DNA from 4 places in the Paenibacillus sp. BIC5C1 genome. Region 4 is predicted to be linked to each of the others. Evidence: predicted binding sites of a transcription regulator. Region 4 holds the regulator's gene; each other region holds the start of a gene.

Region 1 (8,424 bases), 2.1 Mb from region 4:
ACCCGGAGGTGAAGAGCAGCAGCACAGCACATAATGTAGCACATATCCCCAGCGCAATGACTGCCACGAGTCTCCAGCGGTACTGTGCCACGTACGGAGTGATCCAGCTATTCTTTTTGCTCCTGCTCCGGGCTGCTTCTGTCTGCTCATATCCGGCTTTCATCTCACACCGCCTCCATCTGGGCCTGAATCATCTGGTAATATACGCCTTGTCGGACCAACAATTCCTCATGTGTTCCTGTCTCTGCAACCGTGCCTCCATCCATCACAATAATGCGATCCATATGGGGCATCCAATGCAGTCGATGTGTTGCCAGAAAAATCAGCTTACCCTCAAACAGCGGCAACATCGTCTGTTTCAATTCATATTCGGTCTCCACATCCAGATGTGCAGTCGGCTCATCCAGCAGTAGGATCGGGCGCGCACTAAGCAGAGCTCTCGCCAGCGCCACCCGCTGTTCCTGTCCTCCACTGAGCTGCCTTCCCCCAGCCCCAATCGGTTCCTGCAACCCATTCGGTAAGGAGGAGGCAAGCTTATGCAGACCTGCTGCGTGAATGGCGTCAGCCACCTCCGCATCCGAAGCTTCAGGCATATAGAATCGAACATTATCCGCTAAGCTGCCACTGAAAATAGTTGGATGCTGCGGAATCGCCGCCGTTTGTTTTCTCCAATCTTCCATCATCTCTGGAGATAAGGGCTGGCCGTTATATAAGATTTGACCTGAAGTAAGCTGCTGGAAACCTGCCAGCACATCAATGAGGGTTGATTTCCCTGCACCGCTCGCTCCGATAATTCCTACTTTGCCAAGACCGGAAACCTGAAACGTTACATCATTCAGCGAACATGGCCCGTCTTCCTGATGCCGTACCTGTACGTTAGTGAGCGCCAGTCTGCTCGTTGCCTCCCAAGAGGGTGTCAATGAGCAATCAGCCACGCCACTTAGGGCATTTATCTCACGCATAACCACCCGTATGGTGGATGGATTCACACCGCTTTGGCCAGAAGAAGGCTCAGGTGAAGAGATTTCACCATTCTTTTCTGACTCTTCATGTAGAACAGCACTCGTGTACGCTTCCTTCTGCTTACGTTCAGCCAGTTTCCCTCGTTCAATCATCTGGCTGATTGCTTCCCCGGCCTCTTTGCCGTCCAGTGTAGCGTGGTAATCTGCACCTACCATTCGTACAGGCAGGAAGTATTCCGGTGCGAGAATGAGAACGGTCAGCGCTGGTCCAAGCAGCATATGTCCTTCCGTCAGGCGCAGCCCCAACCCAACCGCCACCGAAGCCACCGATAGCATGGTGAAGAAATCGAGTGCGAAGGAGGACAGAAAAGCCATACGCAGGGTAGACATCGTAGCCTTGCGATAACGCTGACTGACCCGAATGATCGTTTCCCCATGTTTTCTGCTTTGTCCCAGTGTTTTGAGTGTTTCCAGCCCACGCAGCGTATCTACAAAATGATTAGCAAGCGCTTTGTACGACTTGAACTGTCCATCGATCTTGCGTTGTGCAGCCAACCCCACCAAAATCATAAAAACAATCAGGATCGGCAGCGTCAGCGTCAAGATAACCCCGGACATCATATCCAGCTTGAAGACATAGAACAGAATAACGATTGGCGTGAACCCCATCCCAAGCATGCGGGGAATAAACAATTCAAGATACGTCTTATACTGGGCTGTTCCTTGGCGTGCCAAGGTTACCAGGTGCCCTGTTCCTTCAGTTTTGGCAAAACGCGGTCCCAGCCGGAACCACTGCTCCACCATCTGTCTACGCAGACTGTTTCCTGTCTTCTCCGCGTACCGCGAAGCGATGAGCTGCAACCAGAATGACAGGGAATAGCGGGCGGCAAAAGCGGCCAAGAACAACAGCAGCACCGGGTACTGCCCCGTTACAGGTGAACCTTGAAACAATGCCGTAATCGCCTGTGCCAGCCATTTCGCCTGCATGATAATCGTCATCGCCTGCAACAGTACCAGCGCTGAGGCCAGCGCCAGTACCGGCCGGATGCCCGGCAGCTTCAGCAGCCCCCGTCCCATATCAGTACTCCAAGTGATGCTGATCGTTCAGACGTTTGCGGAAAATGTAATAACTCCAGATCTGATAGCCGAGTACAAACGGAAGTAGCGTACAAGCCACAATCGTCATCACTTTCAGCGAATATGCACCGGATGAAGCATTATAGACTGTCAGATCAAACGCCGAACCCATAGAACTCACCATGACCCTAGGAAACAGACCGATAAACACGGAGGCAAACGCGATAGCAATGACGGCGCCCGTCATACCGAAGGCCCAGGCTTCACGTTTCTGACGTACGAAGTAAGCCGCCAAGCCCAATGAAGCAGCGCCCAGGATTACCATAATCCAGAGTGCCCAGCCGCGTACGGCAAATACATCGGTCATGAAGTATGTCATCACGGCGTAGACCGCGAGAATTGCGGCCAGCGGCAGCATCAGCCTTTTAGCCATATTCAGGGCACGTTCTCTAAGATCTCCGACGGTCCGCAGTGAAGCAAACAGTAAACCATGCACCAGACACAACAATGTCACGCTCAACCCACCGACCACCGTATACGGATTAACGATGTCCAGGAAGCCTGGACGAAGCTGCATCTGTGCATCAATAGGCAGGCCTTTCATCAACGTAGCGAAGACAACCCCGAACAGGAATGGCAGTAACGCACTGGAGACTACGATGATGATGTCCCATGTTTTGCGCCAGCGTTCATGTCTCATTTTGCTGCGGAATTCAAAGGCAACTCCGCGCCCGATCAAGGCCAGCAGTACCACGACCAGCGGCAGATAAAAACCGCTAAACAGCGTAGCATACCAGTGCGGGAAGGCTGCAAACATTGCACCCCCCGCCGTAATCAGCCAGACTTCATTGCCATCCCAGAACGGACCGATCGAGTTGATCAGGGTACGACGTTCACGATCCGTTTTGCCAATCATTGCAGTGGACATGCCCACACCAAAATCAAAACCTTCCAGAAAGAAAAAACCTACAAACAAGACAGCAATCAGCAAAAACCACAACTCACTTAGTGACAACAGAATAACCCCCATCCACGCCGAACGGATCGGCCGATTCATCATGCTCCTCCGGCTTCTCGACTGCATATGGTCCTGCCTTGATTTCACGAACGAACAGATAGACCATCACAATGCCGAGAACCGTATACGCTGCTGTAAAAGCAATGGTGGAGAATAAAATCTGTCCTGCGCTTACGTTCGGGGATACCCCGGCTGCGGTCGTCATGTAGCCGAATACCGTCCACGGCTGCCTTCCCACCTCAGTCATAATCCAGCCCGACGTATTGGCGATAAACGGCAGGGAGATGGCGAACACCATCAGACGCATAAACCACTTGCCTGCTCCCTCCAGCTTGCGGCGCATCGCCAGGAATGTACCGTACAGAGCCAGCAAAATCATCAATCCACCCGCAGCAATCATAATGCGGAAGCTCCAGAACGTTGTCCGTACCGGTGGAATATAGTCCCCTGGTCCATACGTTTGCTCATACTCCGCTTGCAGCTCCTTCATACCTTTGACACTGCCGGAGAACTTGCTGTAGGACAGATAACTGAGCAATCCAGGGATTTTGATCTCGCCGGAATTCTCCTGTTTGTCCGGATCGATAAAGGCTACCACCGTCCATGGGGCAGGGTCTTCCGTCGTCGTCCATGTTCCTTCACTTGCTGCCATTTTCATTGGCTGCGTCTCCACCAGATATTGCGCCTGGAAGTGACCCGAGAAGGCAACACCCAGCGAGGAAACCAGACCAATAATGATGGCAATGTTGAACGACTTGCGGAAAATCTCCACATCCTGCTTCTTCATCAACTTGTAGGCACTAATCCCGGTTACGACGAATGCACCTGTCATCAGGGCACCGAAGATCGTGTGCGGGAACTCCACCAGTAGTTGACCATTCGTAATCAGTGCAAAGAAATCATTCATCTCTGCGCGGCCATTATTAATCTCGAAGCCAACCGGATGCTGCATGAATGAATTGGCTGCCAGAATCCAGAGCGCGGACAGGAATGTGCCGACAAATACCAGCCAGATACACGCCAAGTGCACCTTTTTGGACAAACGATCCCATCCGAAAATCCAGAGTCCAATAAAGGTAGACTCCATAAAAAACGCCAATAAGGCTTCCACAGCCAATGGCGCACCAAATACATCCCCGACAAAACGGGAGTACTCCGACCAGTTCATGCCGAACTGGAATTCTTGCAGAATGCCTGTGACTACACCGACGGCGAAGTTAATCAGGAACAGTTTTCCCCAGAATTTGGCCATCGTTTTGTAAACTTCCTTACCCTTCACTACGTACAACGTCTCCATAATCGCTACCAGCAGCACAAGACCGATGGACAGCGGCACAAAAAAGAAATGGAAAATCGTTGTGAGCGCATATTGGATACGCGATAACATGATCGGATCCATACCGTTACCCCTTCTTTCTGTTCATATCACAGTTTTCGTATTTGGCATTGAAGCCCCTTCTTCCGTTTCTGTCAGCCAAACACGTATTGATGAACGTATTGTGCCAGATAGACTATTTTATACATGTGACAATTATCACAAACCCTGCCATGACAGCAAAAAAAAGTGACGATGGTCACACAATAGAAAAAATTAAACCTAATCTTTGGGCTTGCCAGCTTCGTCTATTCACGGAAGATGCTCATGTTTGGGACGGAACGCCCATATGTTAGTGTCAGGCATAAAATACGCTGGGCAAAAAGGGCTTTACATATTGAATCATTGGAATCATTGATATCATTCAAAGCCGCACCAATCCGATTTTTATCAGGTGGTGCTGCTTCAATCCATGAACGGACAAAAATGCAAATCAAGTGAGGTGATTTGTCGATGGAAGAGATGTCTCCGATTCTGGACCCGGAGCCTCATCAAAGGGCAGATGCAGAAGAGTCTAGTACGGCTCTGCCTGCCTTTCGTTATATACTTTTCCCCCGGAAAGGAGGATGGTCTACCTTTCCCTATCCAGACATCGCTGCGCTAATGGTTGCCGAAGGGCCTGTCTACTATGTCAGCAGTCTGGAGCGATCCGAGGAAATGCCTGCGAATATCTCCGTTATCACGCTTCACGAAGCTGAGAAACTGTTACAGGAGCCACGTACGGTTGCTGTGGTTGCGCATCCCTACTGGCTGACTGCCACAGCCTCGCTCCATCCGGAGCTCTGTATTGTACTTCTTCCTGAGCCGGTCGGTGAAGAAGCCGAGTCCCCCTTGTGGGAGAGCTGCATTTCAAGACTGGTCGGTATCGCCGATCTGGTGGGTACGACTTCAGAAACACGTTATATGAAGCTGGTATTCCAGGGTGTACGTGCCATCTGGCTGAATGGAGAGGATACCTCCCCTGCTGGTGTCATGCAAAAGGATGACCTCGAAGTTCCTCTCCGGGACTATGAACTGCTATTTCTGCATGCGCTTCGGCAGACCCTCTCAGGTGTTCCGGATACGGTCACCCGGCTGCAATGCAGTGTGCGTGCCGACTTCTATCGTCAGCTTCGTTCCAAAGCAGGAGCGCATGAGACGATTTCCTTTTTGCTGGCAGCCTATGAATATGTGCTAGAGGATTCCAGAGCGGCCGCTTCACTCAAGGAAGCATTCTCCCACGCGGTATTAAACGGGCGCAATGATTGTGTAAGCTCCCACTATCGATTCCTCTCCGCGATTCATGCGAGGGCCGGGGAAATCGATAGTGCGTTGCAGGTGTATGGAATCAGCGCAGGCAGCGAGCAGGAACGTCACCATTATGAACAGCTCTGCCGCTGGCTTGAAGCCGGGGAGGAACAACTTGTCCGGGCAGAACTGCTGCGTCTGAATGATGATTATGGAAATGCATTGCACATTTTGGATGAACTCGGAGGCGAAACGGCACGGCATTGGAAATTTCGTATCTATCAGGAGACTGGACATGTGGAAGATGCATTAGATTTGGTGCACGCAGTGGATATCCAAGATAGCCCCAGCCGACAGGATTATCGGCAGCTGTCGGGTCTAGCTCTGGCTCTGCGCGGGGAACGTCACGGGGCGGTGAGACAATTTCTGGAGACGGCACTGGAGGATGAAGATGCTCTTGCGCGAATCGTCGAGATGGAACTGTTGGATCAAGCCGTCCAGCAATTGCTGGGGGAGGTGCCATGATGCTGGACCCGAAGAAGCGTATACAACATGTGAATGGACCGATGGTGCATAGGAAAATACGATCCGAGACATCTCATACTCCAACTGAAACGTTGGAATTACCGCACGCTGAACCAGGTGACCAAGGGGATCAGGATGCCGGTAAACACCAGGAAACAGGCCTATATAGAGAGCCATTTACCGTTCGTCGTGTTCGTAAAAGTCAGGGCAATAAACTGACCGCTATGCTTCAGGTACGTAACGAGCGCGGGCGATACCTGGAGGAAGTGCTGGGCGACCTGAGTGAATTCGTAGATGAGATTGTCATTGTGGACGATGCCAGCACAGATGGTACACCCGATATATGCAGAGCCTATCCAAAGGTCGTTCGTCTGGAAGTGCTGGAGAAGCCGTTATTTGCGGAGGAATGGCGATTACGCAATGCGCTATGGCAAGCAGCAGTAGGTACCTCACCCGATTGGCTGCTCTCGGTTGATGCCGATGAGCTATACAGCATGGAAGCGAAGAAAGCGATACGCGCTCTGATTAACCAGGATCATGCGGACTGGATCGCTTTCCGCTTCTATGATATGTGGGGCGGACGAACTCACTATCGGGAAGATGAGCTTTGGGGGCTTCACCGACGTCATACCGCTTCCCTGGTCCGTTATATGCCGGGTTATCCTTACTTTTATCCGCAGCAAAATCATCATGTGCCTCGTCTTCCCTTGCCCTGTACCGTACTGCCCGGAATCAGCACGGAATTGAAAGTCCAGCATCTTGGCTGGGCAGGAAGTCTGGAGGATCGGGTTCGGAAATATTTGCGTTATAAACGAATTGATCCACACGGCGAGTGGGGCAGCCTGGAACACTATGAATCGATTCTTGATCCGGATCCCCGACTGATTCCGTGGAAGGAGGAGCAGTGAGATGGGCGTTGTCAGCATATTGACACACAGCTTCACCGATGGATATAACCGGGAATTCAGCCGGGTGTTCGGGGGCGGCCTGGAGCGTTACGTCCTTGATTTGTGCAGTGTAATCCGCGGATTGGGACATATCCCCGAGGTTCATCAGTTGTCCTATTTTGAAGCTTTTCAGACCCGCACGGAACAGATCGATGTATATGGGTATGCCTACGATATGAATGATGTGCCCGAAGCTTTTGCCCGAATGGCTGCCGCAGCGCGAGGGCCTGTGATCTATGCAAGCTGTCTGTGGCAGCCCATTGCCTACAAGCCGGGCAGCCTCGGCATCTGCCACGGGATTAACTGGGATCGTCCCGCGCTACCGCTGGAGACCAAGCAGCAAGTCGCTGAGCATATTCAGCTGGCACTGGATGGACTTGTACGCATCGTGTCGGTGGATTCACATTTTCAGACCTTTTGCCGTGCTGCTTGTACGTTTGCGGATGCCAGTCAGGTCGTGCTCATTCCCAATGCAGTGGATACCTCCTACTTCACACCTGCTCCGCCAAGGCGTACGTTCGAGCATGAACAGGAAGAAGAATGGCTGGCTGCATGGAAGAAGGATCTTGCAGGCCTTGAAGATCATGCTGAAGCTACCGTCTCGGGGTTGAATGCTGCGTCATCCGCGAGGGGAAGAAACGATGGAGACGGCATGGTACGGGCGGACAGATCCGAGGTGACAGTAATCGCTGAGGAACTGGACTCGGGGAATATCCGACAGGGCCACATTGGTCGGCAGCCAAATGAGCTGATGGGTGAACCTTTGAAGGATCAGGGCGACGACACACCGGCTGCAATTCATGTGAACCCATCGCGTCCACTGCGCATTTTATATCCGCGCCGCATCAGCATGGAGCGGGGCATTATTCCGATGATGCTGGCAGCTGACCGACTGCTTGGTGCCTTTCCTGATCTGGAAGTCGAATTCGCCGGGGAGCTGGTTGAAGGCAGCACGGTGGGTCGATCCTTCCGATACTGGCATCGCACGCACCCCCATGCGGATCGAATTATACAGCGCACGTATGATTTTCGGGATATCCGCGAGGCCTACCATCAGGCAGATATCGCCGTGATCCCGACTGTCTTCTCGGAAGGAACATCCTACGCTTGTCTGGAGGCGATGAGCTGTGGGCTTCCGGTTGTTGCTTCCAATGTTGGCGGACTGAATGATCTGATTCAGGATGGCTTCAACGGACTGCTGGTACCTCCAGGGGAAGAAGCGCTGACCGCCGCGCTGGTGCGTCTCGTTCAGGATAGAGCCGAGCGGGAGCGGTTGGGAATCTATGCCCGCGA
Region 2 (8,424 bases), 190 kb from region 4:
TATTTCTGTCCTCTACGTTCTCGTGTAAATAGATAGTTCAATTTATTTATAACTGTTGCTACTTATTTGGAGCAAGTCATGCCCGCCGTCTCCGCACGACCTTGTTCAATCAAACGATACGCTCGTTCCACTTCCTCATCACTCGGAGAAGGAACACCATCAAGCGGATAGGCTTTCCCCAGCGCCTGCCATTTGTAGATTCCCATCTGATGATAAGGCAGGATTTCGAACTTCTTGACTCCATTTAGCGTTCCAATAAACCGCCCCAGATTGAGCAAGTCTTCTTCCTCATTGTGGATCCCTGGCACATACACGTGGCGAATCCACATTTTTCGTCCATTGTCCGATAACCATTGTGCGGTGCGCAATGTTCTCTCGTTGGATTTGCCTGTCAGCTTGATATGTTTCTCATCATTGATGTGCTTCAGATCCAACAAAACCAGGTCCGTGTTATCCAACAAATCATGAATCCGATCCGGTTCATTGAAACCGTTGCTGTCCAGCGTAGTATGCAGTCCCCAGCGGCGTTTCGCTTCTTTGAAAACTTCGGCTACAAAATGAGCCTGTAATGTTGGCTCCCCGCCGGATACCGTAAGTCCTCCGCCGGAGCTGCGATAGTAGGACAGGTATGGCTCGATTTCAGCCAATACCTCCTCCACGCTCATTTCTCTGCCACCATCCAGTGCCCATGTATCCGGATTGTGACAATACTGGCATTTGAGCAGACATCCCTGCATAAAAAGCACGAAGCGGATGCCTGGGCCGTCTACCGTCCCGAAAGTTTCGAGTGAGTGAATATGTCCATTAACCATGCTGCCTCTTCCTTTCTGTATCGCATCCGCTGTGCGTTTAATATGGAGTTTCTACTCCTTTGAACCGTTGAGTTAAGTCCGAGTTACATCGAACCGTGGAAGGTCCGGTTAATGACATCGAGTTGTTGCTCACGTGTCAGTTTGATGAAATTAACCGCGTAACCGGATACCCGTACTGTCAGCTGCGGATAGTTTTCCGGGTGGTCCATCGCGTCAATCAACTGCTGACGATCAAATACGTTCACGTTCAGATGGTGTGCCCCTTGACCAAAATAACCGTCCATCATTGCAACCAGATTGGATTTACGTGTGTCTGACTCTTTCCCGAGTGCTTTAGGCACGATAGAGAATGTGTTAGAGATCCCGTCAAGGCTGTGTTCGTACGGCAATTTGGCTACTGAGCCAAGGGATGCCAGTGCACCTTTTTTGTCCCGACCATGCATTGGGTTCGCCCCTGGTGCAAACGGTTCGCCTGCTTTACGACCATCCGGCGTTGTACCTGTTTTCTTGCCGTACACTACGTTCGATGTGATCGTCAATACAGACTGAGTTGGGATCGCATTACGATACGCTTTGTGTTTGCGAATCATTCCCATGAAGCTTTCCACCAGTTCAACGGCGATGCTATCGACACTGTCTTCATTGTTACCGTAACAAGGGAAGTCACCTTCAATTTCAAAATCAATTGCGATGCCTTGTTCGTTGCGGATCGGTTTGACTTTCGCATACTTGATGGCACTCAGAGAGTCTGCTGCAACCGAGAGACCAGCAATACCACAAGCCATCGTACGTACAATGTCACGGTCATGCAGGGCCATTTCAATACGCTCATAGCTGTATTTGTCATGCATGTAGTGAATGACGTTGAGTGAGTTCATATACAGTTTAGCGAGCCATTCCATCATCGGTTTAAAACGTTTCATCACTTCATTGTACTCCAGCACTTCGCTTGTGATCGCCGGATATTCAGGTCCAACTTGCGCTCCCGATTTCTCATCACGACCGCCGTTGATTGCATACAGCAATGCTTTTGCCAGATTGGCACGAGCGCCGAAGAACTGCATTTGTTTCCCGATCTTCATCGCAGATACGCAGCAAGCAATACCATAATCGTCTCCGTAGATCGGACGCATAAGATCATCATTTTCATACTGGATGGAGCTCGTTTCGATGGATACTTTTGTACAGTATTGTTTGAAAGCTTCCGGAAGCTTGGTAGACCAAAGTACAGTAAGGTTCGGCTCAGGTGCTGGACCAAGATTGTTCAGGGTGTGCAGGAAACGGAAGCTGTTTTTCGTAACACGGGTTTCTCCATTTACGGACATGCCACCGATGGATTCAGTTACCCATGTTGGGTCTCCACTGAACAATTCATTATAATCCGGCGTACGCAGGAATTTGACAATCCGCAGTTTCATAACAAAATGGTCAACCAGTTCTTGAGCCTGTTCTTCAGTTAACAAGCCTTCTTGCAGATCACGTTCGATATAAATATCAAGGAAAGAAGATACACGTCCAAGTGACATCGCCGCACCATTTTGCTCTTTGATTGCTGCCAGATAACCGAAGTAGAGCCATTGGAACGCTTCTTTTGCAGTTGTAGCTGGCAAGGAAATATCGAAACCGTGCATTTCACCCAGTTGTTTCAATTCTTGCAATGCACGAATCTGCTCGGACAGTTCTTCACGGAGGCGAATGACATCTTCATCAATCACATCGACTTCAAGTGCATTTAGTTCTCCTTTTTTATTTCGAATCAGGAAGTCCACACCATACAGAGCAACCCGGCGATAGTCACCGATGATCCGGCCACGGCCGTAAGCATCCGGCAGACCGGTAATAATCCCTGCTTTACGTGCTGCACGCATTTCAGATGTGTAAGCATCAAATACACCCTGGTTATGTGTTTTACGGATGTTCGTAAATATATCAATGACGCCTTGAGGCATTTCAAAACCATAAGCTTCACAAGCATCAATCATCATGCGAATTCCACCGAATGGCTGAATGGAACGTTTGAACGGAGCATCCGTTTGAACACCAACAATCTGTTCTTTGGATTTATCCAGATAGCCGGGTTGGTGAGAAACAATCGTTGCTGGCGTGTTTACGTCAACATCAAGTACCCCGCCGTTATCGCGTTCTTTTTTGGTCAGATCGGAGACGATATCCCATAACTCTTTCGTATTCTGAGTTGCACCTGCAAGAAATGCTTCGTCGCCATAGTAAGGTGATAAGTTACGTGCCAGAAAATCATTCACATCTACGGATTTCGTCCATGTTCCTTTGGTAAAGTTTCTCCAGCCTGTTTGTTGTTTGACATCTTTTTCGATCACCGACATAGTAATCCCTCCACAAATTTGGATTTCCGGACACATGACAGGATGCATCACTCGTCTCATCTGTGCCCAGAGCCGCGATTAATGTGATAAATTTCACATGTAAGCCGGAACATGTTCTCTCTACTTGGGAACCGGAACCGCGGATGAATGTTTTTCTTACATTTTCAGTATACGTCTTCGTTCTTTCATCATCTGTGATTTTTATCACAAAGTTTGTGACCATCCTCACTTCACCTATGCTGTGTTCAAATTGAACCCTGTAAAATTCACACTTAGTCACTACGCGGGCAGAACAACTTCCGATCGCTGTTACCCCCGGATTTTTTCAATTATATTTTTCAAAGGGTAAAATTCTGGGATAAAGGCGAGCGCTTCGCTTCTTCAGTTTTTTCTGCCCCCTCCGTTATCGTGTGAATACCTGGTTCAAAAAGTAACATCACGGATTACGTGTAACCTCTTTTAAAAAAGGCAACTGCAAGGATTCCGTTATACCTTTTTTTACAGGAAAGACGGCAATCGGGGCTCCCCTTACGGGGAACCCTGACTATAGCTGCCTGAATCATGCTGCTGCTTTAGTTGTTATTCAAACTTGCCGTAGAAAGCGTTGCGGTATACATCAGCCAGTTCAGTCACCAGCGGCAGTTTTGGATTGGCTGTTGTACATTGGTCCTCGAATGCACGGTCTGCCAGATAATCGACATGTGCCTCAAAGTCTTTGGCATCGAATCCAATTTCCTGGAACGACTCTTCTATACCCAATGTTTTGTTCAGTTTGCGAATGGCATTGATGAGGCTGGTAACCCCTTCTTCTGTCGTACGTGCAGGCAATCCCAGAATGCGGGCAATTTCGGCATAACGCTCATCTGCCACAAAGTGCGAATATTTCGGGAAAGATGCAAACTTGGTCGGTTTTTTCGCATTGTAGCGAATGACGTGCGGCATCAGGATCGCATTGGTACGTCCGTGTGCGGTGTGGTACTGACCGCCCCATTTGTGTGCCAAGCTGTGGTTAATGCCCAAGAACGCGTTGGCAAAAGCCATACCGGCAATCGTCGAAGCATTATGCATTTTCTCACGAGCCAGTTTGTCACCTTGCAGTGCCGATTGCTCAAGATATTGGAATACCAGCTGGATTGCTTTGATCGCCAGTCCATCCGTGTAATCATTCGCCATAACGGATACATACGCTTCGATCGCATGCGTCAGTACGTCCATACCTGTGTCTGCGACAGCTGTTTTAGGCAGCGTGTATACAAACTCAGGGTCGACGATCGCCACGTCTGGTGTCAACTCGTAGTCTGCCAGTGGATATTTTGTATTACCTTGATTTTTATCTGTAATAACTGCGAACGATGTTACTTCCGAACCTGTGCCCGAAGTTGTCGGGATCGCTACGAATTTCGCTTTCACGCCGAGACGTGGATATTTGTAGATCCGTTTGCGGATATCCATGAATTTTTGTTTCAAGTCATTGAAATCCGTGTCAGGATATTCATAGAACAGCCACATCGCTTTGGCAGCATCCATCGGTGAACCCCCACCGAGTGCGATAATACAGTCTGGCTGGAAGCGGCGCATCATTTCCGTACCGCGGTCTACCGTTGTTGTGGATGGATCAGGTTCGACATCAGAGAACACTTCAATGGCTACCGGCATTTGACGTTGACGCAGATAGTGCTCTACTTTTTCCACATAACCGAGTTTGACCATCATCGCATCCGTAATAATGGCTACGCGTGTGATGTCCGGCATTTTGGCAAGATACTGTGTTGCACCTTTTTCGAAGTAGACTTTGTTCGGCACTTTGAACCACTGCATATTCACGGTACGGCGAGCCACCCTTTTCACGTTGATTAAGTTCACAGCGGTTACGTTGGAAGAAGTCGAGTTCCGTCCATACGATCCGCAGCCAAGTGTCAGAGACGGCATGTTGGTGTTGTAGATGTCACCGATAGCACCGTGTGTGGATGGCGAATTCACGATAATCCGTCCGGTTTGCAGGCGATCTGCGAACTTGCCAATAACTTCTTCATTCGTCGAATGAATAACGGAGGAGTGACCCATGCCGCCAAAAGCAACCACTTCTGCTGCACGCTCAATCCCTTCAGCTGCCGTTTTCACTTTGTAACAAGCCAGTACCGGGCTTAGTTTCTCAGCCGACAACGGGAATTTCGTACCTACCCCTTCAATCTCTGCTACGAGAATTTTGGTGTTAGCAGGGACCTCGATTCCGCACATTTGCGCAATGCTTACTGCAGATTGACCAACAATTGCCGGGTTGACCGCACATTTCTCAGCGTTAATCGCACCTGCGGTCAGTTTCGCTGCTTCATCCTTGTTAACAAAGTAACAGCCGTTGGCGATCATTTTCTTTTTCACCTGATCGAAGATCGGTTCTTCGATGATAACTGCTTGCTCGGAAGCACAGATCATGCCGTTATCGAACGATTTGGACAAAATCAGATCCGTTACCGCTTGATTGATATCTGCGCTCTTCTCAATAAAGCAAGGTACGTTCCCTGGCCCTACGCCCAGTGCCGGTTTACCACAGCTATATGCGGCCCGTACCATACCTGATCCGCCTGTTGCCAGAATGAGCGCCACATCATTATGATTCATCAGTGCGTTTGTACGATCCATGGAAGGATCATCAATCCACTGGATACAATCCGCTGGAGCTCCATGCTTCACTGCAGCATCTCGCAAAATTTTGGCAGCTTCCCGGCTACAGTTCTGTGCAGATGGGTGGAAACCGAAGATGATCGGGTTACGCGTTTTGATGGAAATCAGTGCTTTGAACATCGTGGTGGATGTTGGATTCGTTACCGGGGTAATCCCCATGATAATGCCGACAGGCTCCGCAATTTTCTGGAAGCTCTCGTACTCATTATCTTCAATAACACCTACTGTTTTGTCATATTTGATGCTATGATATACATATTCTGTTGCAAATATATTTTTGGTGATTTTATCCTCATACACACCCCGACCTGTTTCTTCCACAGCCATTTTGGCGAGCATCATATGTTTGTCCAGACCTGCCAGCGCCATCGCTTGCACGATGCGGTCAATCTGTTTCTGATCCATGGACATGAATGCTGCATGTGCTTTATTCGCTTTGTCAATTAACGTTTGAATATACTGACCTGCTGTCGGTTCTTTTACTGGGGCGACTTCGTTCTTTACAGCCATCTCCCTCATCCTCCTAAAGGTTCGTATTGGTTTGTCTCTCTTCTTTACATTCACATCGTATCATGGGGAAAGAGTTAATTATGTGATTTTTTTCACAAAGTATAACAAATTTAATTTAAGTTTTTTAGTGTTCCTCACTTAGCCATTTACACTTCCTATTTAAAATATATAGCTGTCAGATTCATACTCTCCTTTCGAAAGTGAATTTAATCACAATGTTTGAAATTTCGCCATTTTTGCCCCCTTTCCATGCCCCTCAAACGGCAAGATAAGGTATATACTGAACTTAAAAATTGAACCACCGCAATTTGTACCGTCCTTCCCGGCCGAGAGATGACCCTGATCAGGACGGCAACGGTTTGCGGCGAACCACGGGGGCCAGTCCAAGCTGCAGAAGGCCGTCCGATGGACACAAAGGGGAGATAGACTTATGAGAGAACAACTGAGTGTACTGGAAAAACGCGGAAATACCAACTGTTTCTCGGAAGCGAATTTCAACCATCTACTCGTAACGATGAAGGACAGAACCTATCCGGAAGGAACCCATCTGTATTGGGAAGGAGATGTCTCTGACAAACTTTATTATATGAAACGGGGCCGTGCCCAGATCACCAAATCCACGGATGAAGGCAAGGAACTGATTATGTACATGTATCAATCCGGTGATATGATTGGGCAGGCTGATCCGTTCTTCGGATCGAAACACAGCTTTTCGGCGGAAGTGCTGGAGGATAGTGAGATTGGTGTACTGGAGCATAAAGACCTGGAGATGCTGATCTGCCAACATTGTGACTTTGCGATCGACTTTATGAAATGGATGGGCATACATCACCGTTTGACCCAGACCAAATTCCGTGATCTGATGTTATATGGTAAACCGGGCGCACTTTGCTCCACGCTAATTCGATTGTCCAATTCCTACGGCGAGCCCCACGGAGAGCATGTCATGATCCATAAAAAAATAACACACACGGATCTGTCCAATATGATTGGAGCGACCCGTGAAAGTGTCAACCGCATGTTAAGCGATCTGCGTAAAAAAGACGCCATTGAATACGATAACGGCATGATTGTTATCAAAGATCTGCACATGCTGCAGGGCATCTGCCACTGCGAATTGTGTCCTAACGAGATTTGCCGAATCTGACGCTTTCCCCGACTTTTAAACATTTGATATGAAAAAAGCCCATCTTCTATAACGAAGATTGGGCTTTTGTTATACTTAAGATACAGTAGTTAACTCGAGCTTTACTGCATCACGTGGATTCAATTTCATGTCCAAACCGTTTTCCATCAGTTCCTTATCATTCACCATGATCATCCAGCGTTGGTTCATTCGGGGAATTACATTTTCAACGGAAACAACGAATTTGTTGTTCTCTGACATTCTTACAATCCCACTGGACTTCAATACATCACGCACAGTACATTCCTGAACATACACCCCGGCATATTGACGATTGAGATTTGGCATAATATTTCCACCGCTCACCTTGAGTAATGTTGTTTGGTAAACAACATCGTCTCCCCCACTGTCAGCGGCTTTTACATATATGATTACTTCATCTTTGACATGAAGCTCCATGTCCCAATTTTCGGGGTCAATATCCTTGCCATTCAGTTTGACTGCCCAGCTAAGTGAGGAATCCAGAGAAACTTCCCCCACGGATTGGATCCGTTTTCCATCTGCTGTAAAATCGACAAGTCCACTGTTCAACAGTGCTTTTTTGAGCGTCAGACCTTCACTAAAATCTCTCTTAATGGACTTCGTTGCGTCAGGCAAAAAAGTGCTGCCATCCACTGCCACAGTGATCGTATTCTGCGATTCGGTCTCTTTAACGATTGGTTGTTCGGAAGGCTGTGTCTCGCTACACCCGGCTAATATAACCAGAATAAGCAGACATATACCTATGTAACCGGGGATTCTCTTCTTCATGTAGGTAACACCACCCTGCGTAAAATCATTCACCCTGTTGTCCATAACCTCTATTATGGCACAAAATTCATGCAAAAAAAGTGTCAATGCCGTTACTTTTCATCCAGCAGCGTCCATAACTGGTTTGTACAACACAAAGAGC
Region 3 (8,424 bases), 600 kb from region 4:
ATTCGGGACGCAGCACAATCCGATGGGAGATGACATAAGGTGCCATCGTTTTCACGTCATCCGGAAGCACGTAGTCACGTTCCTGCAAAAAGGCAAAAGCCTTCACCGCCATCATAAATGAAATGGCTGCCCGCGGGCTTGCGCCCAGCAATACGGATGGGTGGGAGCGAGTTTTGCGAACCACATCAAGCAGATAATCCATGACCGGATCACCGATGAATACTTCCTTGATCTCCTGTTGAATGGCTGATATCTGATCCATATGGGTTACGGATTCAAGCCGATCAACAGGCTGACCAGACTGGTGCTGCTTCAGCAGCGTTTTCTCGATATCCTTGTCGGGATAACCCAGACTTATTTTCAACATAAACCGGTCCAGCTGCGCTTCCGGCAATGTGTAGGTTCCTTCAAAATCGATTGGATTCTGGGTTGCACAGAGCATAAATGGATGAGGCAGATCATACGTATCGCCATCTACCGTTACACTGCGCTCTTCCATGACTTCCAGCAAAGCGGACTGCGTTTTCGTAGTTGCCCGGTTAATCTCGTCTGCCAGCAAAATATTGGTCATCACCGGACCCGGACGGAAGTAAAAGCGCTCGTCACGTGGATGGAAAACGGATACACCTGTGATGTCACTTGGCAAAATATCAGGATTACATTGAATGCGGCGGTACTCTCCGCGCATGGATTTCGATAATGCTTTAACCAACTGCGTCTTGCCTGTTCCTGGTACGTCTTCAATCAGAACGTGTCCGCCTGCAAGCAAAGCTGTGAGCAAAAGTTGAATTTCAAAAGATTTTCCCATTATGCATGATTCCAGATTAGAACGAACTGCTGATATGATTTGGATCGACTCTTTGCGCACAGGCATGTGGTCTAACCTCCTAAAAAAGCATACAGATTTCCTTTTATTGTACATGATCCAAAGGCGCGCGTACACTCGAAGGAACTCAACATTTGTTTCCAGCCGTCAGATTCGCCGCAGTTATCGCATGATTACGACAAAAAGAGGCTCGGATAGAAGTTATCCGAAGCCTCTGCTGATTCCATATATAATGGGTAGCTCTGCCATGCTCTATTACCCTTTGGGCCGAACCACCAATGCCGCGAGAAAAGAAAAGATTATCGCTGAGGAAATACCCGCGGCGGTCAAATCGAATATCCCCGTAATGACACCAATCCATCCCTCTTTCTCCAGTTCCGTCAATGCCCCGTGCACGAGGGAGTTACCAAAACTGGTAATGGGAATAGAAGCTCCTGCCCCTGCAAATTTGACGAGTGGATCATACAGCCCAAACGCATCCGCAACCGCACCAGCCACTACAAGTGTACTCATCGTATGTGCAGGCGTCAGTTTGACACCATCCATCAGAAGCTGTCCCACGACACATATCAACCCGCCAACAATAAAAGCCCATAAAAATTGCATCCTTTATCCCTCCTTTTCTATGGCCACAGCATGTGCAATACAAGGAATGCTCTCGCCCTGCTGGTATGAAAGTGGAGACAACAATGCACCGGTAGCGACCACCAATACCTTATTGAGTTCACCCTTTTGCATCCGGTTCAAAATGTGACCATAGGTCACTGTCGCTGAACATCCACAGCCGCTTCCTCCGGCCACAACCTGAGGCTGCTTTTCCAGGTTATATATCATCAAACCACAGTCATTGAAGACCGTTTGTTCCATAGGGATACCCTCTTTATGCAAAAGCTCCTTAACGATGGGCAATCCAACCGAAGCAAGGTCACCTGTAACGATCAGATCATAATAACCAGGTTCCAGGCCTGTGTCCCGGAAATGAGAAACGATGGTATCCGCTGCGGCTGGAGCCATGGCAGCCCCCATATTAAACGGATCTTTGATACCCATATCCATAATTCGGCCAATTGTCGCTCTGGTGACTACCGGGCCCTGACCCGTACGCGATATCACACTACACCCTGATCCCGTAACAGTATATTGGGCATATGGCGGCTTCTGGGAACCATATTCTGTTGGATAACGAAATTGCTTTTCCACCGTACAGTTGTGACTGACCGTACCCGCGAGTACATAATCCCCTGCACCCGAATCCACGATGAGCGAGGCCAGGGCCAACGTCTCCATTGAGGTTGAACAGGCACCAAATACCCCCAGATAGGGAACACCCAACTTGCGGGCAGAAAAGGAACTACTGATAATCTGGTTCATCAGATCTCCGCCGACAAAGAACTGAAGCTCTTCCTTCGTAATATTCGCATTGATCAACGCCATTTGGGATGCCTGTTCAAGGAGTTTGCGCTCTGCCTTTTCCCAGGTCTTCTCCCCAATCTCCAAATTGTCATATACATAGTCAAAATCAGATGCCAGAGGCCCTTGGCCTTCATCTGGTCCTCCGACTGCCGACCTGCCAATAATGCGTGGACGGTTCTCAAATTGCCAGGTTTGTTGTCCCAGGAGCTTCATAGATGTCCACCTCCGAAGCCAAGAATGGCGTATATGATCCCCACGATGAAGGCAGCAACTACACCAAACACGATGACCGAACCAGCCAATTTGAACATGTTCGCACCAACACCCAGCACGAGTCCCTCGGCGCGATGCTCCAGTGCTGCCGAGCACATGGAGTTGGCAAATCCGGTAACAGGGACAGCCGTTCCGGCACCAGCCCATTGCGCCATTTTATCGTAGACACCGAGGCAAGTCAGGATAACTGAAATAAGAATCATGACCGCAACGGTTGGACTGGCTGCTTCCTTGGAAGTCATGTCAAACCCGGCCATAAAAGCTTCCTGGATAGCCTGTCCAATGACGCAGATGAATCCGCCGACGAAGAATGCCTTAATACAGTTCGCCCAGATAGGACGAGCAGGCTCATGTTTTTTGGCGACTTTTTTATATTCCTGTTCACTGATGGACAGGGATGATGATGATTTTTTTCCGCTACCCTTATTTTGAGCTGGCAAGATACAGAACCTCCTTGAAATGAAAATCAGTCAACAGTTGTGACTGCACATACTGTGTGTAATCCTGTATTCATTGTTTGTTAAGGTTGGGAAAGTTATGTATCCGGCAAATGGCAGCATTTGTTTCCAGCACAATGAAGCAGCCGAATCAGATGAGTCGCTCAGCGCCGGATCAGAGTCTTGAGAAAGTTATAAATAAAGCAGAACGATCACGAGCAAAATAAAGAGGACGATAAAAAGCATGGTTTCATTGCCTTCATCGGGTAGCTTCATCTATTGTCCCAGCTCCTTCCTGTTGTCAGGCAAGTGAAATTAGTAGCCTATTAAATAACCTCATCGAAAAAGGTTAAGCAAAATGATTTCTCACTCTATGCATATTCAATGTTGCTGCTTGTCGACTGTGTTTGGTGCGGATTTAATGTCCCGATGAATCATCAAACGAGCAAGCATTTATGCCTGAGATACGTGACATAACCATGGACAATTACTTGCGCAAGGTTCATACTGTAGTGTGACCAGTGGTTAAATAAACGTTCTTCTTTTTCGAAGGACAACAGTCCGGCAGCCGTTCTGCTGAGACCTGATCTACATACAAGCAGAGGAGTTGTCGACACATGAATCAAAAAACGTTGGAAATGTTTCGAACGTTAACGGAATTCCCTTCCGTTTCAGGGTTTGAACGCGAGCTTCGCGGATGGATGAAAGAACAAATGTCTCCTTATACGGATGAATTTGTCCAGGATCGCCTGGGTAGCCTTTTTGGTGTATTGCGAGGAGAAGCGTCTGGACCCAAAGTCATGGTTGCAGGTCACTTCGACGAAGTTGGCTTCATGACCACAGGCATTACGGAAACAGGCATGATCAAATTCCGCCCACTTGGTGGATGGTGGAGTCAGGCTGTACTATCACAACGTCTGGAACTCATCACTCCGGATCGCAGAATTACAGGGGTTGTCGGTTCAACACCTACTCATCTTCTCGATGAATCCCAGCGCAATAAACCGGTTGATCTTAACCATATGTACTTGGATATTGGTGCAGATAACCGTGCAGAAGCAGAGTCTTGGGGAATCCACCCGGGTATGCAGATCGTACCGATCTGTGAATTCACACCGATGGCCAATCCGAAGAAAATCATGGCTAAGGCATGGGATAACCGTTACGGTGTAGGACTTGCACTTGAGCTGGTTGAAGCATTGCATAAGGAAAAATTGCCAAACACCCTCTATTGCGGTGCAACAGTTCAAGAGGAATTGGGACTTCGCGGCGCACGTACAGCTGCCAATCTGATTGAACCAGATATTTTCTTTGCATTGGACTGCAGTGCTGCGAATGATATGACCGGGGATAAACAATCATTTGGACATATTGGACAAGGCGCTTTGCTGCGAATCTTCGACCCAGGCATGTTCACCCATCGCGGCATTGTTGAATATGTTCAGGACACAGCATCATCCAACCAGATCAAAATGCAATATTTCATCTCCCCTGGTGGAACAGATGCCGGAGCGGTTCATTTGAGCGGTATCGGTGTACCATCCACGGTAATTGGCATCTGTGCTCGCTACATTCATACTTCTTCTTCCATTATTCATACGGATGACTATGATGCAGCAAAAGAGTTGCTCGTGAAGTTGGTGAAGGGTCTGGATCAGACAACACTGAACACGATTATCGGAAACGCATAATTGTGGATTCATGGCAGAATCTTGAGACTACATTTGCTTCATTGCTTAACTTCATTTAAATTAATAAATTCAAGAGAGATCCTGACTTCATCAGGGTCTCTCTTTTTTTGATGCAACTAGTTTAATAGCTAGAACATTTATAGAAAAGATACATAATATACAACAACGGTAGAAGAAATAAAGATCAAGCAGCGGGGGACCTATTATGGCAATGAGAAGGAATGGAAAATCGAATAAGGGTTCCAAAAAAACAGATGCTGCAAATACCCTTCTCAACGGTAACCTAAAAGGAAAAAATCTGGAGATTATCGTTGCAGCCTTGCTCGTAAGTGGAAAATTAAGAGTTGATGCCGTAACGTTGTTTCGAGAAGCCACACTCGTTGTTGAATTAGTTGGTCAGTACAAAACACTTAAAAATATTTCGCCGTCGAACGCCGATAAGCTAGTCCAATTTCTTGACGAAATGGGCGACATGACACTGGATGATGTAGTACGGGCTTTTCAACAAAGGATAAATTCCTAGATAGCATGAAATGAGGTTGGGATGATGTCTGACTTTGACGGAATCGGCTTCGCCGAACTGATAATTGTAGTTATCCTTGTAATGTTATTTGTATTTGGTTCAACAGATATTGAAGGTTTGTCAAGTACACCCACAACCACATGACCCTCTCCATATTGATTACAGCCATGGATATGAACAAAAGAAATACCAGTCCTCTTGCAGGACTGGTATTTTTGAGATTTTACAGAAATAAAGGGGAGAACGCAATCCAGGCCAAAATGAGAGCCAGTACAATACACACATTTTCCACAACAGCTCCATGCTTCGTGCCCGTACTCATAAGATTGACCCTTATACGCCACTTGAGTGGCGGCAATGGACGAATGCCGCGATTCGTCAACGAATCAGCCAGTAGATGCATGACATACGCTGTACCTCCGGCTACCCAGATCTCTGGACCTTGCAGATGAGTTGTACTGTAGAGCAACCCAGCCCATACCGCGGTCCCATATAATGTGTGGGTTAACCCCCTGTGGGTTAACGTGGTACACAGCATTAACAGACTGCCAGCAATTAGATTCCACGGTGCGAATGCATGTCCATAAAATACAAGTCCCAATCCGATCGCAAACATCAACACTTTGCGCAGGGAACGGGACGGCAGGAAAGATACCATCGCAATCAGAATGGCAAGCAGCAGATTCCAGGGTTTCGCCTGAACATAGAAGTACACAAATACGGCGACAGGCAGCAGGATTGTCTGTAACAGCCGAATAAGACTGTTCGGCAATGCCTTGGATACCAGTAGCGAATTGGGCTCATCAATGTCTGGCAGCAGCGAACCGATCAGGGCCACGGTAACCGCTGGTGCAGTCACGGGCATGCCGGCCAATTGCAAAACAGAGAGGGATACAGTTGTCCCGATAATCAGGTGGGATCTTCCCATCATGGTGCAAAAACTTCCTTTCGAAGAAATAGGGAACATATACGGCCCACTCCAGATATTACAACGAAAACAATATAAGAACAATAGTTCGCATTTCTCAATTCATTTAACTATAACCTATATCCCTACTTATATGAATTGATATTCATAAAATAATTAAAAAAGCTTCCGTGACAGGCATCACACTTTGAACTTGTCATGTCTCTATAGTATTTAGTGAATTTAATCACATTTAATGTCACAATTGAACGTTATGATTCAAATATAAACCACTAAAAATGATTGTAATGTACAGTGTTCACTAAAGGAGGCATATACACATGAACGGAAATAAAGAAAAACTGGTTATCATCGGTAATGGTATGGCAGGCATAAGTACAGTTGAACAAATTTTGAAATTGAGTTCCCGGTTCGACATTACCGTCTTTGGCACAGAGCCCTATCCCAATTACAATCGGATAATGCTGTCCTATGTGCTGGAAGGCAGCAAAACAATTGATGATATTGTGCTTAATGATCTGCATTGGTATGAAGATTACGGTATCACCCTCCATACGGGTACAACCATAACACGCATTGAGTCAGAAACACGTGAAGTAGTAACTGCGGAAGGCTTACGTTTCCCTTACGATAAAGTCATCATCGCAACCGGCTCCAGCTCTTTCATTCTTCCTGTACCGGGTCATGACAAACAAGGGGTCGTTGGCTTCAGGGATATAGCGGATTGTAACGTCATGCTGGAAGCAGCGAAACAATATAAAAAAGCGGCTGTCATTGGAGGAGGTCTTCTCGGCCTCGAAGCTGCCAAAGGCTTGGTCCAGCTCGGCATGGAAGTTACAGTCGTGCATCTGATGCAGGATCTGATGGAACGCCAGCTTGACCCTCAGGCATCTGCGATGTTAAAAACCGAACTTGAGCGACAGGGCATCCGGTTCAAGATGGGCGCACAAACCGCAGAGCTTCTCGGTGGAGAACGGGTAGAAGGTATTCGTTTTGCAGACGATTCCGTGCTGAACACTGATTTTGTTGTCATGGCAGTAGGCATCAAACCCAATACGGGTGTAGCCCGGGAAAGTGGCCTGGAAGTTAACCGAGGCATTGTAGTGGATGACTATATGCAGACGTCACTAAATAACGTGTATTCCGTCGGAGAATGTACCGAACATCGCGGTGTATGCTACGGCCTCGTTGCCCCACTGTTTGAACAGGGCATGATTCTGGCCAAACATATATGCGGTGTTGATACAGCTCCCTATGAAGGTTCTGTGGTATCCACGAAATTGAAAATTTCGGGCGTAGACGTCTTTTCCACCGGTGAATTTATCGACAGTCCCGAACATACGATCATTTCACATAAAGACGACTGGAAACGCACCTACAAAAAAATTCTGCTTCGGGATAATATCATGGTTGGCGCTGTACTCTTTGGTGATATTACGGATTCTGCCGAATTACAGAAATTGATTAAACAACAGGCTGAGATGACAGATGAACTGTATGCTTCACTGATGGGTACAGGTTGCGGTGGGCACAAAAAAGCCACATCCGTGGAAACCATGGCAGAAGACGAAATTGTCTGTGGATGTAACGGAGTAACCAAAGGAACCATTGTCGATGCCATTACGAATGAGGGATTGACCAGCGTAGACGAAATCAAAGCCTGTACGGGTGCAACCCGCTCCTGCGGCGGCTGTAAACCGGTTGTTGAACAGATTCTGCAATATGTGCTTGGAGACAACTTTACAGCGGGTGCCAAACAGGGAATCTGCGCTTGCACCTCCCTCAGCCGGGATGAGATCGTAGCGGAGATTAGACAAAAAGGATTGCAAACGACCAAAGAGGTCATGCATGTTCTGGGTTGGAATCAACCCGAAGGGTGTTCCAAATGCCGCCCGGCCATTAACTATTACCTTGGTATGATTGCACCAGATACTCATGTGGATGAAAAGGAATCCCGTTTTGTCAACGAACGTATGAATGCCAATATTCAAAAAGACGGCACGTATACGGTGGTACCGCGCATGTATGGCGGCGTCACAACGCCGGAAGACTTGAAACGCATTGCCGACATTTCGGTCAAATACGATGTAAAAGCCGTCAAAGTGACTGGAGGTCAGCGGCTGGACCTGATTGGAGTCAAAAAAGAAGATCTGCCCAAAGTCTGGGCTGAATTGGATATGCCTTCAGGCTATGCATACGCCAAATCGCTGCGTACAGTCAAAACATGTGTCGGCTCACAATTTTGCCGCTTCGGCACGCAGGATTCCATGGCGATGGGTGCTCTGCTAGAACGCAAGTTCGAACGTCTCGATCTACCTGCCAAGTTCAAATAT
Region 4 (8,424 bases):
GCCATCAAGGTTTTACCTGTTCCTGGAGGACCAGTAAGCAGAATACCTTTCAAAGGACGAATACCAAACTTCTGAATTTCTTCATGTCGAATGAGAAAATCAAGCGCTTCTCTCAGTTCCTGCTTGGCACTCTCCTGACCACCGATTTCTTCAAAAGTCAGCTTGGAAGGTCCTTTTTTCTTGCGTTTACGTTCCTGACCTGCTCCCACCGTAATTCCGCCACGCATTTGCATCATAAGCAGCAGAGCACCCACAAGCATTGCAGCAATCAGAATAGGAATCATGTTTACACCGATAAAAGCGAGAAAGATTATTAATACGGGTACAAATCCAATGGCAATTTCTTTCGTCCATTTAGGCATTAGGCCACACTCCTATCTGACCGGGCACACGCGGCAGAATGATAAACTTGCTGGCATCTCCATCTCTGAGACTGACATATACATTATTGTCATCCATGGCTGTATTTACCTTGATCCCATTTGTAGCCATTTTAGACAAGGTCGGTGTAATCTCGGTGTATTGCTTGTTCTCCATCGCTTGAGCTACAGTAAACATCGCGCTTCCCCACCAGCTCTCCAGCGCTTCGTTGGAATGATCCACGACATCCAGCTTCAACGAACGAGTGCCAATCAAGGTCTGTCCTTCTTTGTGAATATATTGTACCAACCTGCCCAGATCAACATCCGGCTGCAGATCGAGTTTCAACTGTACATCATTGCGGTTAATAGTTAATTGAACATCATTGACTCCATCGTACTGGGTAACCATCTTTTCAATTGGGCTTTGCACAGCCACATGACGATACACAAACCAACCTCCAAACAACACAACGGCTGAAATGACGGCAGTCAGAGCAATAGGCAATACTTTTATCTTCAAGTGAGTTACCCCTCCTAAATTTTGGCCCATCCTATAACTTGTAGGCAAGAATATAAATATGTGTACGTAACGTCCTGTGATGTGCCTAACAGGATTTATTTGTGTATGATGTATCCTTGAATACATATTTGAGTATATCACATCGTATATACAATATCTAAGGCGAAAATATGAATTTTAACTATTCAAATCCAAAATGATCAAGAAAATACGTCAAAGAACCGGTTCAGTCGGGTTTCCGTCTGCCGGTTCTTTAATGTATTCTTTTCAGACGATAACACGTCTGCTAATTCTAGCTGTTCGGTATTGTATAGACCAGGTCCACCTGTTCCCCGTTGCTGAAGCGGTAAAATCGATAATAGTTGTGAGTATCATCGTTATAATACACTTGCCATACATAGATCCCATTCACAACACCTGGCATAATGCGCTTGATCTCTCCACCCGGAACTTCAGAGCTGAACCGATTTCGAATCTGAGCTTCATTCATGCCGTTCTTTAACAGTTCACCGTGCACCGCATTGGTTCCCGTCACAGGTTTATTATTCTCATCAAACTTGATCCATACCATGACATCCTGGTTATCCTTATCTTTGCCGACCAGGGTCCAGTATATGTTGTCTCCGCCGTCTTTTTGCCCCCAGACATACTTACGCAACTCTTCGTGGGACGTAATGCCCAGCTGTTCCTGAGCCGCCTGTATAGCCAACGCTTCTTCCTTGCGCTGATCCTGAGTCACATAGACATAATAACGCTGAAGTCCAAACAAAATCAGAACCAGGAGCAGCAGCGAAATCCATATCCACTTCTTTTTTTTCTTCAAAAGCCGAACTTCCTTTCCCTATGACGCTGCTGTCCTTGTAATTAACGGGCCAGCAGACTGTCAAATGCCAGTTGAGACTCACGCAGAATGCGCTCTTCATCCATTGTAAGACATTCGCCATGTTTAACCACTTGTTTACCATCCACCCATACATGCTCCACATCTTTGGCCGATGCGGAGTAAACTGTATGGGAAATCAGATCCGTATGCGGATAGAAATGGGCTTGTTCGATGTTCAACGCAATAAAATCAGCTTTCATGCCAACTTGCAGAGCGCCTGTATCGTTCAGGAATATGGATTTGGCACCATATGAAGTTCCAAGCAGAAGCGCTTCCCCTGCCGGCACTGCAGTAGGATCACCGGACACCCCTTTGTGAATCAATGCAGCCAGTCTCATCTCTTCAAACATATCCAGGTTATTGTTACTCGCTGGTCCGTCTGTTCCGAGGGACACGGTCACGCCTGCTTTCAGCAGATCAGGTACTCGTGCAACACCTGAAGCCAATTTCAGGTTGCTGCCTGGATTGTGGGAAACCGCTACATCATGCTTCGCCAGAATCTCAATCTCCTCATCATTCAGATGTACCGCATGCGCAACCAGAGATGGACGGGAGAAAAATCCTAGCTTCTCCAGATGTGCAACCGGGCGCAGACCGTAATCAGCCACATTCTGCTCCACTTCGCGAAGTGTTTCAGACATATGCGTATGCAAAGGCAGATTCAGGTCATGAGCAACCTGTACCAGCTTCTCTATGTAATCCGGAGGGCAAGTGTAAGGGGCGTGCGGAGAAATTACGGTTGTAATTTTTCCGTCTGCTTGTCCATTCCATTGACGAGCAAATGCTGCAGACTCTTCGAGCTTGCGCAACTGTTCTTCTTCTGAGCAAAGTCCGATTACCCCACGTGCCAGAGCAGCCCGAACGCCGGATTGTTCCACCACTTTCGCAACCTGATCCATATGATCATACATATCTAGGAAAGCTGTTGTTCCGCCCTTCAACATTTCAAGTACGGAAAGTGATGTGCCCCAATATACGTCTTCAGACGTCATTTTGGCCTCCATTGGCCACATTTTCTCCTGCAACCATACTTGTAACGCCAGATCGTCTCCATGGCCTCTCAGAAGCGACATGGCCGCGTGACCATGCGTATTGATCAGACCCGGCAAGAAGAACAGTCCTTTTCCGTCCACCTTTGTCAGGCTTTCGTCTCCTTCCGGCAATGTCTCACCAATATGCACAATCTTGTCATTCTCAACAACCATAAAACCTTGAACCACGTTCCAATTCGTACCCTCACTCACGGCAAATTTGCCGTTGTGAATGACCCATCTATTTGTCGTCATCTTCCTCGTCGTCCTTTCCATTCTCCAAGTAATAAGCCAGGCTAAGCAGATCCGTCGTAAAATCGGCATGATGAATGCGGATATGCGGCGGGGTCTTCAGGATCGTAGGCGCAAAATTCAGGATCGCTTCAATTCCTGACTCAATCAGCTGATCTGCAACATTTTGGGCTTCCGTATCCGGAACCGTGATAATACCTATACGAATGTTATCTTTTTTGACCGAATCCGTTAATTCATTCATCGGCTGCACCGTCAGACTGTTGATTTGGCTCCCAATCTTCGGACCGTAGGCATCAAATACAGCGACGATCTTCATGTTGTCTTTGAGGTAGGCATTGTAATTGGACAAAGCATGTCCCAAATTACCTGCTCCGACAAGAGCCACATTGATCTGCTGGTCTATTTTTAAAATATGGCGGATTTTCTCGATGAGATATGAAACGTCATACCCGATCCCTTTACGACCAAAGTCACCGAAGTAAGCCAAGTCTTTACGAATCTGGGCAGGATTCAGATCCAGCCTCAGTCCAAGTTCTTGTGAAGAAACCGTATTGACTTCGCGCTGATGCAGTTCATTCAAATAACGCAAGTAAACAGGCAATCTACGCACCACGGCTTCCGAAATTTTATCTGATTTCATTCATTGCTCCCCCTTACCAAGGCCACGATAGATAGATGAAAAGATGAGCACCCTGTCGGCAACGATGTAAAATGACTACTGAATTCAACAGGATGCTCCTTGTTATAAAATCGATTATTGCTTCAATTGCTTTCGCTTGGAATCCCTTTACTCGTTTACCCATGAAACGAATGAATACTATATCTCAATTTTACCGCCAATCACTGGCGTCTTGCAATAATGGAAGCTACAGAGCGTATCTATTATTGTTGTTCATCGGTTGGTCTCTCGAGCCACTCCGAAATGCGTGGAACCATCTGCTCGGTGAGCATGTGTTCCATTTTGGGACCAGGCAGTGAATATAAAAAGTACTTGCCATAATACGCTTCAATGACGCGTGTATCGTACACAATTACAATGCCTCTGTCTTTGCCTGTGCGAACCAGCCTGCCAAATCCCTGCTTGAAACGAATAACGGCTTGTGGCACGGACAGCTTCATGAACGGGTTTTTCTTCTGTTGTTGCAAAAGCTCACTCTTCGCTTCGACTAAAGGATGGTTCGGTGGCTGGAAAGGCAATCTGACAATCGCAAGACAGGTCAGAGCCTCTCCGGGAATGTCCACCCCTTCCCAGAAGCTGCTTGTGCCAAGAAGCACCGTTGCTTTTGCATCCTGGAAGCGGCGTGTAAGCTTGGAACGGCTGCCGCTGTCGACCCCCTGCCCCAGCAAAGAGATATCGTTGCCTGACAAGGCCTCCTTAAGCGGGTCATACACCTGGCGCAGCATGCGATAGGAGGTGAACAACACCATCATGCGTCCACGGGTCGCGATCGCCGTTTCCGCAAGCGAATGCACGAGCATATCCACAAAGTGGGCATCACCTACGCTGCCCTTCACACTTGGGAAATCACGCGGAATGACGAGTAGGGCCTGTTCGCGATAATTGAACGGTGACGGCAGCATCGACGTTAGCAGACGGTTATTCTCGGCAGCTTCCTGCAAGCCCAGCTGTTCGATCATGAATTGAAATGACTTGTCAACGGAGAGCGTAGCCGATGTAAGCACAACGCTTTTCTTTTTATCAAAGAACATATCCTTCAACTGTGCACTGACATCGACAGGAACAGCATAGAGTTGCAGTGATTTACTGCGGAACTGGCCGCTAGCCTCCATCCAGTACACGGTGTTCGCATCATCCATCCGCATGAAGAAACGCAAATTATCCTTAATTGTTGCCAAGTCCTTGAGCAGACCTGATATATCCGTAATCAGACTATCCGACTGATAATCGTCCTGATCTTCTTTCACTTCAAGCAGCAGCTTGTCTCCTTTACGAATCAAGTCGCCAAGGGTGACATAGATCTGATTTTCAACATCCTGCAATTCCTGCCATTTGGCTGGTTTTTGCGAAGGCTTCAGTCGGAGAGAAAATTGTCCTGTCTCGCCTGGAGAAGCATCGCTGCGTTCGGGCAACAGGCCAAACAGTGTATCGCTGAGTCGATCCCATATCTCCTTGACTTCGACCGCAAGCGGGAACATCTGATCGATCATGGAGCCCCACTGTACCGAATTTTCATGTCCCGATAATTGAGAACGAAGCATAGGCAGTTGGCCATTACGGCTATCTTTGAACAGTCGGGTCAATGTATGAACCAACGTGAAATATTTCATATGAAGACCAAGGTGTTTACCTGCTACATCCTCCAGATGATGTGCTTCATCGATGACGAGACTTTCGTAGGCTGGCAGCAACTGATGTGCTGCTTTGACATCCGTAAACAATTTTGAATGATTCGTAATGACGATATCGGATAGCCCGGCTTCATGTTTCGCCCGGTGATAGAAACATTTGCGGAACCAGGGACAGGTACGTCCAAGACAGGATTCTGACTCACTCTGTACCGTCTCCCAGAAGTCTCCTCCGCGTCCGCTTAGATTAAGCTCCTCGTCGTCACCAGTCTCCGTCTGGGTAAGCCAGACAATCATCTGAGCCGCTGTAAAATAATCCTCTTTCGGTGTAGCGAATTCACGTTTGTTGATCTTATGCTCAAATTTGCGCAGACACAGATAGTGTCCACGTCCTTTAAACACTGCTGCCTTGAACGGGAACGGAACCACTTGCGTCAGCAAGGGAATATCACGCTCTCTCAATTGCTCCTGCAAGTTAATGGTATGTGTGCTGACCATAACTTTCTGTTCCTGTTTCACACTTTCATAGATGGCAGGCAGCAAATAACCCAATGATTTGCCTGTACCGGTCCCGGCTTCAATCAAGAGATGTTTCTCTTCATCCAACGCTTGTCGGACACTGCTGAACATCTGAGTTTGCGCTTCACGCTCCTCATAATGGTCCAGCGTCTGCTTCAAGTTATCTCTAACCTGGTCCATATACTGTTCAAAACTGACACCCTCCAGTGGATTACCCTGCCGCTCATCACGTGGTGAGCCAATATCGGTCCAATCACTAACGTTCAAGGCGAGCTGACGGTAATACGTATGACCCTCGAGATCCTGAATCGGCTCTGCTTCCTTCTCCGCGCGCATTCCGTCGAAGAACCACCCCAAGTCACTGTCTTCCGGAGCAAACAGATCACTGAGGCGCTGAATCGTAATCAAAGGCAATGCACGCAGCTCATCAAGACACTTCAGCAATACAAAAGCTGTCGCAAGTGCATCACTGTCTGCCTGATGAGGGCGGTCATGCTGAAATCCGAATTCTGAAGACACATAACCGAGTTGATAGGAGCCCAGTGACGGGAACGTGATCTTCAGGAAATCAATCGTATCCAGAATCCGTCCGGTAAACGGCAGGTAACCACAACGATCGAGTGCATTTTGAAGAAAATGAAAATCAAAAGCAACGTTGTGTCCAACAAGAACCACATCGTCGAGCAGCGGAACCATCTCCATCATCATCTCTTCCAATGAGGGAGCATTCGCCACGTCTTCATCAGTAATACCGGTTAACCCTGTAATAAACGGCGGAATCGATACACCTGGGTTCACATAAGAACTATATATTTGAGTTATGCTGTAGTCATGGTCTATGATGGCAAGTCCGGCCTGTATAATCTCACCGTCGGACTGCGTGCCGGTTGTTTCGAAATCCAATACGGCAAATTTCATTGCAATGTACGGTCCCTTCCATTCCAGTCTATGTTACAGCATAGCAAAAAAAAGGGCGTTTGAAAATTAACTGACAAAAAAAGGCGGTGTCCCGCCGCTATGCCAGAGGAGGGAACACCGTCTTCATGCCGCCGAATAGCCTTAAGTCAAGGCAGTCAGCTGATTTGCATATTGCCATTTTCCGCTGTTTATTCGACAGGCTTCCATGTTATACAGCGGTTCGGTCAACGTTGGGTCATACTGAAGTGCCTGCGCAAATAGTGAACATGCACCCTCCGGGTTCGCCAGTTTGGCCTCGATACAGCCCAGAACGTTACATACCAGTCCTTTTAATCTCGGCGAACCGTTCAGATGCATAATCCGCTGCAAGTGTATTCCAGCTTCCTCGGTTTGTTCCAGGTTAAGATGAGCCAGAGCCAGGTAAAAACGAGTCAATGCACTTTCCGGATAGTCGGTCACAACTACGGAAAATTGCATAATCGCCTGCGGGTACATTTGCAGTTTGAAATATCCCTGACCGCGACTGAAACATTCCAGATGCAGTTCTGGCAGCGCGGTAACAGCTTGCTGTTCAGGTTCAAGGGAGGCGGGCTTATCCAGTTCCCGTTCCCTTACCTGGCTCATTTTTTCTTCAAACATCAACCACTCATCAATCATCCCGTCACTCATCCGCTTCAGCAAATTCCACTTTTGCAGCAATTCCTGTTTGCTTAGGCCTTCAGCAGAAGGGTAGCGCTTGATAATTTCATCTAACATGTCGTTCATTTCTGCGAAAACATGCTGGAACATCGATGCATCCCCACCCTTGAAAAAATGGATTAGTGCAGTGACCTGTACTCATTTTTTGTAGAATGGGTCGATTTCATTCCCCTTACCAGTCGATTACATAATCGTGGCATGAACTTCGTGTTTCATCGTTTGCACAGGTTTATTCTGTCCATCCACAAAGACAACGGTAGGCTTGTGATTATTTGCCTCTTCTTGAGACATCATCGCATATGAAATGATAATGACGGTATCGCCGGGCTGTACCAGACGGGCTGCTGCTCCATTCAGGCATATCACTCCACTTCCACGTGGACCTGGAATGACATAGGTTTCCAGACGTGCACCATTGTTATTATTCACAATTTGCACTTTCTCATTTTCCATCAGATCAGAAGTTTCCATCAGATCTTCATCGATGGTAATGCTTCCCACATAGTTCAGGTTTGCTTCCGTAACGGTTGCCCGGTGAATTTTGGATTTCATTAGTGTTCTAAACATGGGACAGTACCTCCGATTTTTGCAGCCGTATATTGTCAATCAATCTGGTTTTGCCGAATTTTACTGCCAGCGCGATCAACAGATCGTCACGACCATGAACTTTTCCCTGATCAGCAAGTGGCTCCAGACTTGGAAAAGCCTGAATTTCAGCATAATCAATTACGGCCATTGGTGAACGTTCAATGTTTTTACGCAATATACCGCGGATATCCGCTGCTGTCATTGCCATACCTGCATCCACAGCTTCCTGTGCCTCACGCAGTGCCTGGGACAGGACAAGCGCTTCCTGGCGCTGTTCTGTGCTGAGGTACACGTTGCGCGAACTAAGCGCCAAGCCATCCCTTTCACGAACGATAGGACAAG

Evidence for each region. Region 4 encodes Rex, which represses fermentation and respiration genes when NADH is low (regulators of the CRP and FNR family bind a similar motif). Its sites were predicted from a motif close to TTGTGAAATATTTCACAA; they were not measured.
Region 1: RS891_RS29935 (cytochrome ubiquinol oxidase subunit I) is a predicted target of Rex. The motif match lies at 4,580-4,597, and genes of this name have one in related genera.
Region 2: pflB (formate C-acetyltransferase) is a predicted target of Rex. The motif match lies at 3,236-3,253, and genes of this name have one in related genera.
Region 3: nirB (nitrite reductase large subunit NirB) is a predicted target of Rex. The motif match lies at 6,306-6,323, and genes of this name have one in related genera.

What each region holds. Positions count from the first base shown of each region.
Region 1 is NZ_CP135922.1:6,690,628-6,699,051, forward strand. Features, by position in the region: gene RS891_RS29920 (amino acid ABC transporter ATP-binding/permease protein) at 1-163, opposite strand, end outside; gene cydD (thiol reductant ABC exporter subunit CydD) at 165-2,039, opposite strand; gene cydB (cytochrome d ubiquinol oxidase subunit II) at 2,041-3,057, opposite strand; gene RS891_RS29935 (cytochrome ubiquinol oxidase subunit I) at 3,041-4,456, opposite strand; gene RS891_RS29940 (hypothetical protein) at 4,886-6,184, shown strand; gene RS891_RS29945 (glycosyltransferase) at 6,181-7,092, shown strand; gene RS891_RS29950 (glycosyltransferase family 4 protein) at 7,094-8,424, shown strand, end outside.
Region 2 is NZ_CP135922.1:4,770,174-4,778,597, forward strand. Features, by position in the region: gene pflA (pyruvate formate-lyase-activating protein) at 63-812, opposite strand; gene pflB (formate C-acetyltransferase) at 896-3,154, opposite strand; gene adhE (bifunctional acetaldehyde-CoA/alcohol dehydrogenase) at 3,734-6,346, opposite strand; gene RS891_RS21280 (Crp/Fnr family transcriptional regulator) at 6,777-7,493, shown strand; gene RS891_RS21285 (hypothetical protein) at 7,569-8,282, opposite strand.
Region 3 is NZ_CP135922.1:5,175,829-5,184,252, forward strand. Features, by position in the region: gene RS891_RS23225 (AAA family ATPase) at 1-874, opposite strand, end outside; gene spoVAE (stage V sporulation protein AE) at 1,082-1,432, opposite strand; gene spoVAD (stage V sporulation protein AD) at 1,436-2,452, opposite strand; gene spoVAC (stage V sporulation protein AC) at 2,449-2,952, opposite strand; gene RS891_RS23245 (M42 family metallopeptidase) at 3,567-4,640, shown strand; gene RS891_RS23250 (hypothetical protein) at 4,846-5,163, shown strand; gene RS891_RS23255 (metal-dependent hydrolase) at 5,387-6,094, opposite strand; gene nirB (nitrite reductase large subunit NirB) at 6,412-8,424, shown strand, end outside.
Region 4 is NZ_CP135922.1:4,575,796-4,584,219, forward strand. Features, by position in the region: gene RS891_RS20240 (AAA family ATPase) at 1-362, opposite strand, end outside; gene RS891_RS20245 (hypothetical protein) at 355-882, opposite strand; gene RS891_RS20250 (cell wall elongation regulator TseB-like domain-containing protein) at 1,175-1,705, opposite strand; gene RS891_RS20255 (amidohydrolase) at 1,747-3,051, opposite strand; gene RS891_RS20260 (redox-sensing transcriptional repressor Rex) at 3,038-3,691, opposite strand; gene dinG (ATP-dependent DNA helicase DinG) at 3,934-6,795, opposite strand; gene RS891_RS20270 (tetratricopeptide repeat protein) at 6,937-7,584, opposite strand; gene panD (aspartate 1-decarboxylase) at 7,678-8,061, opposite strand; gene panC (pantoate--beta-alanine ligase) at 8,054-8,424, opposite strand, start outside.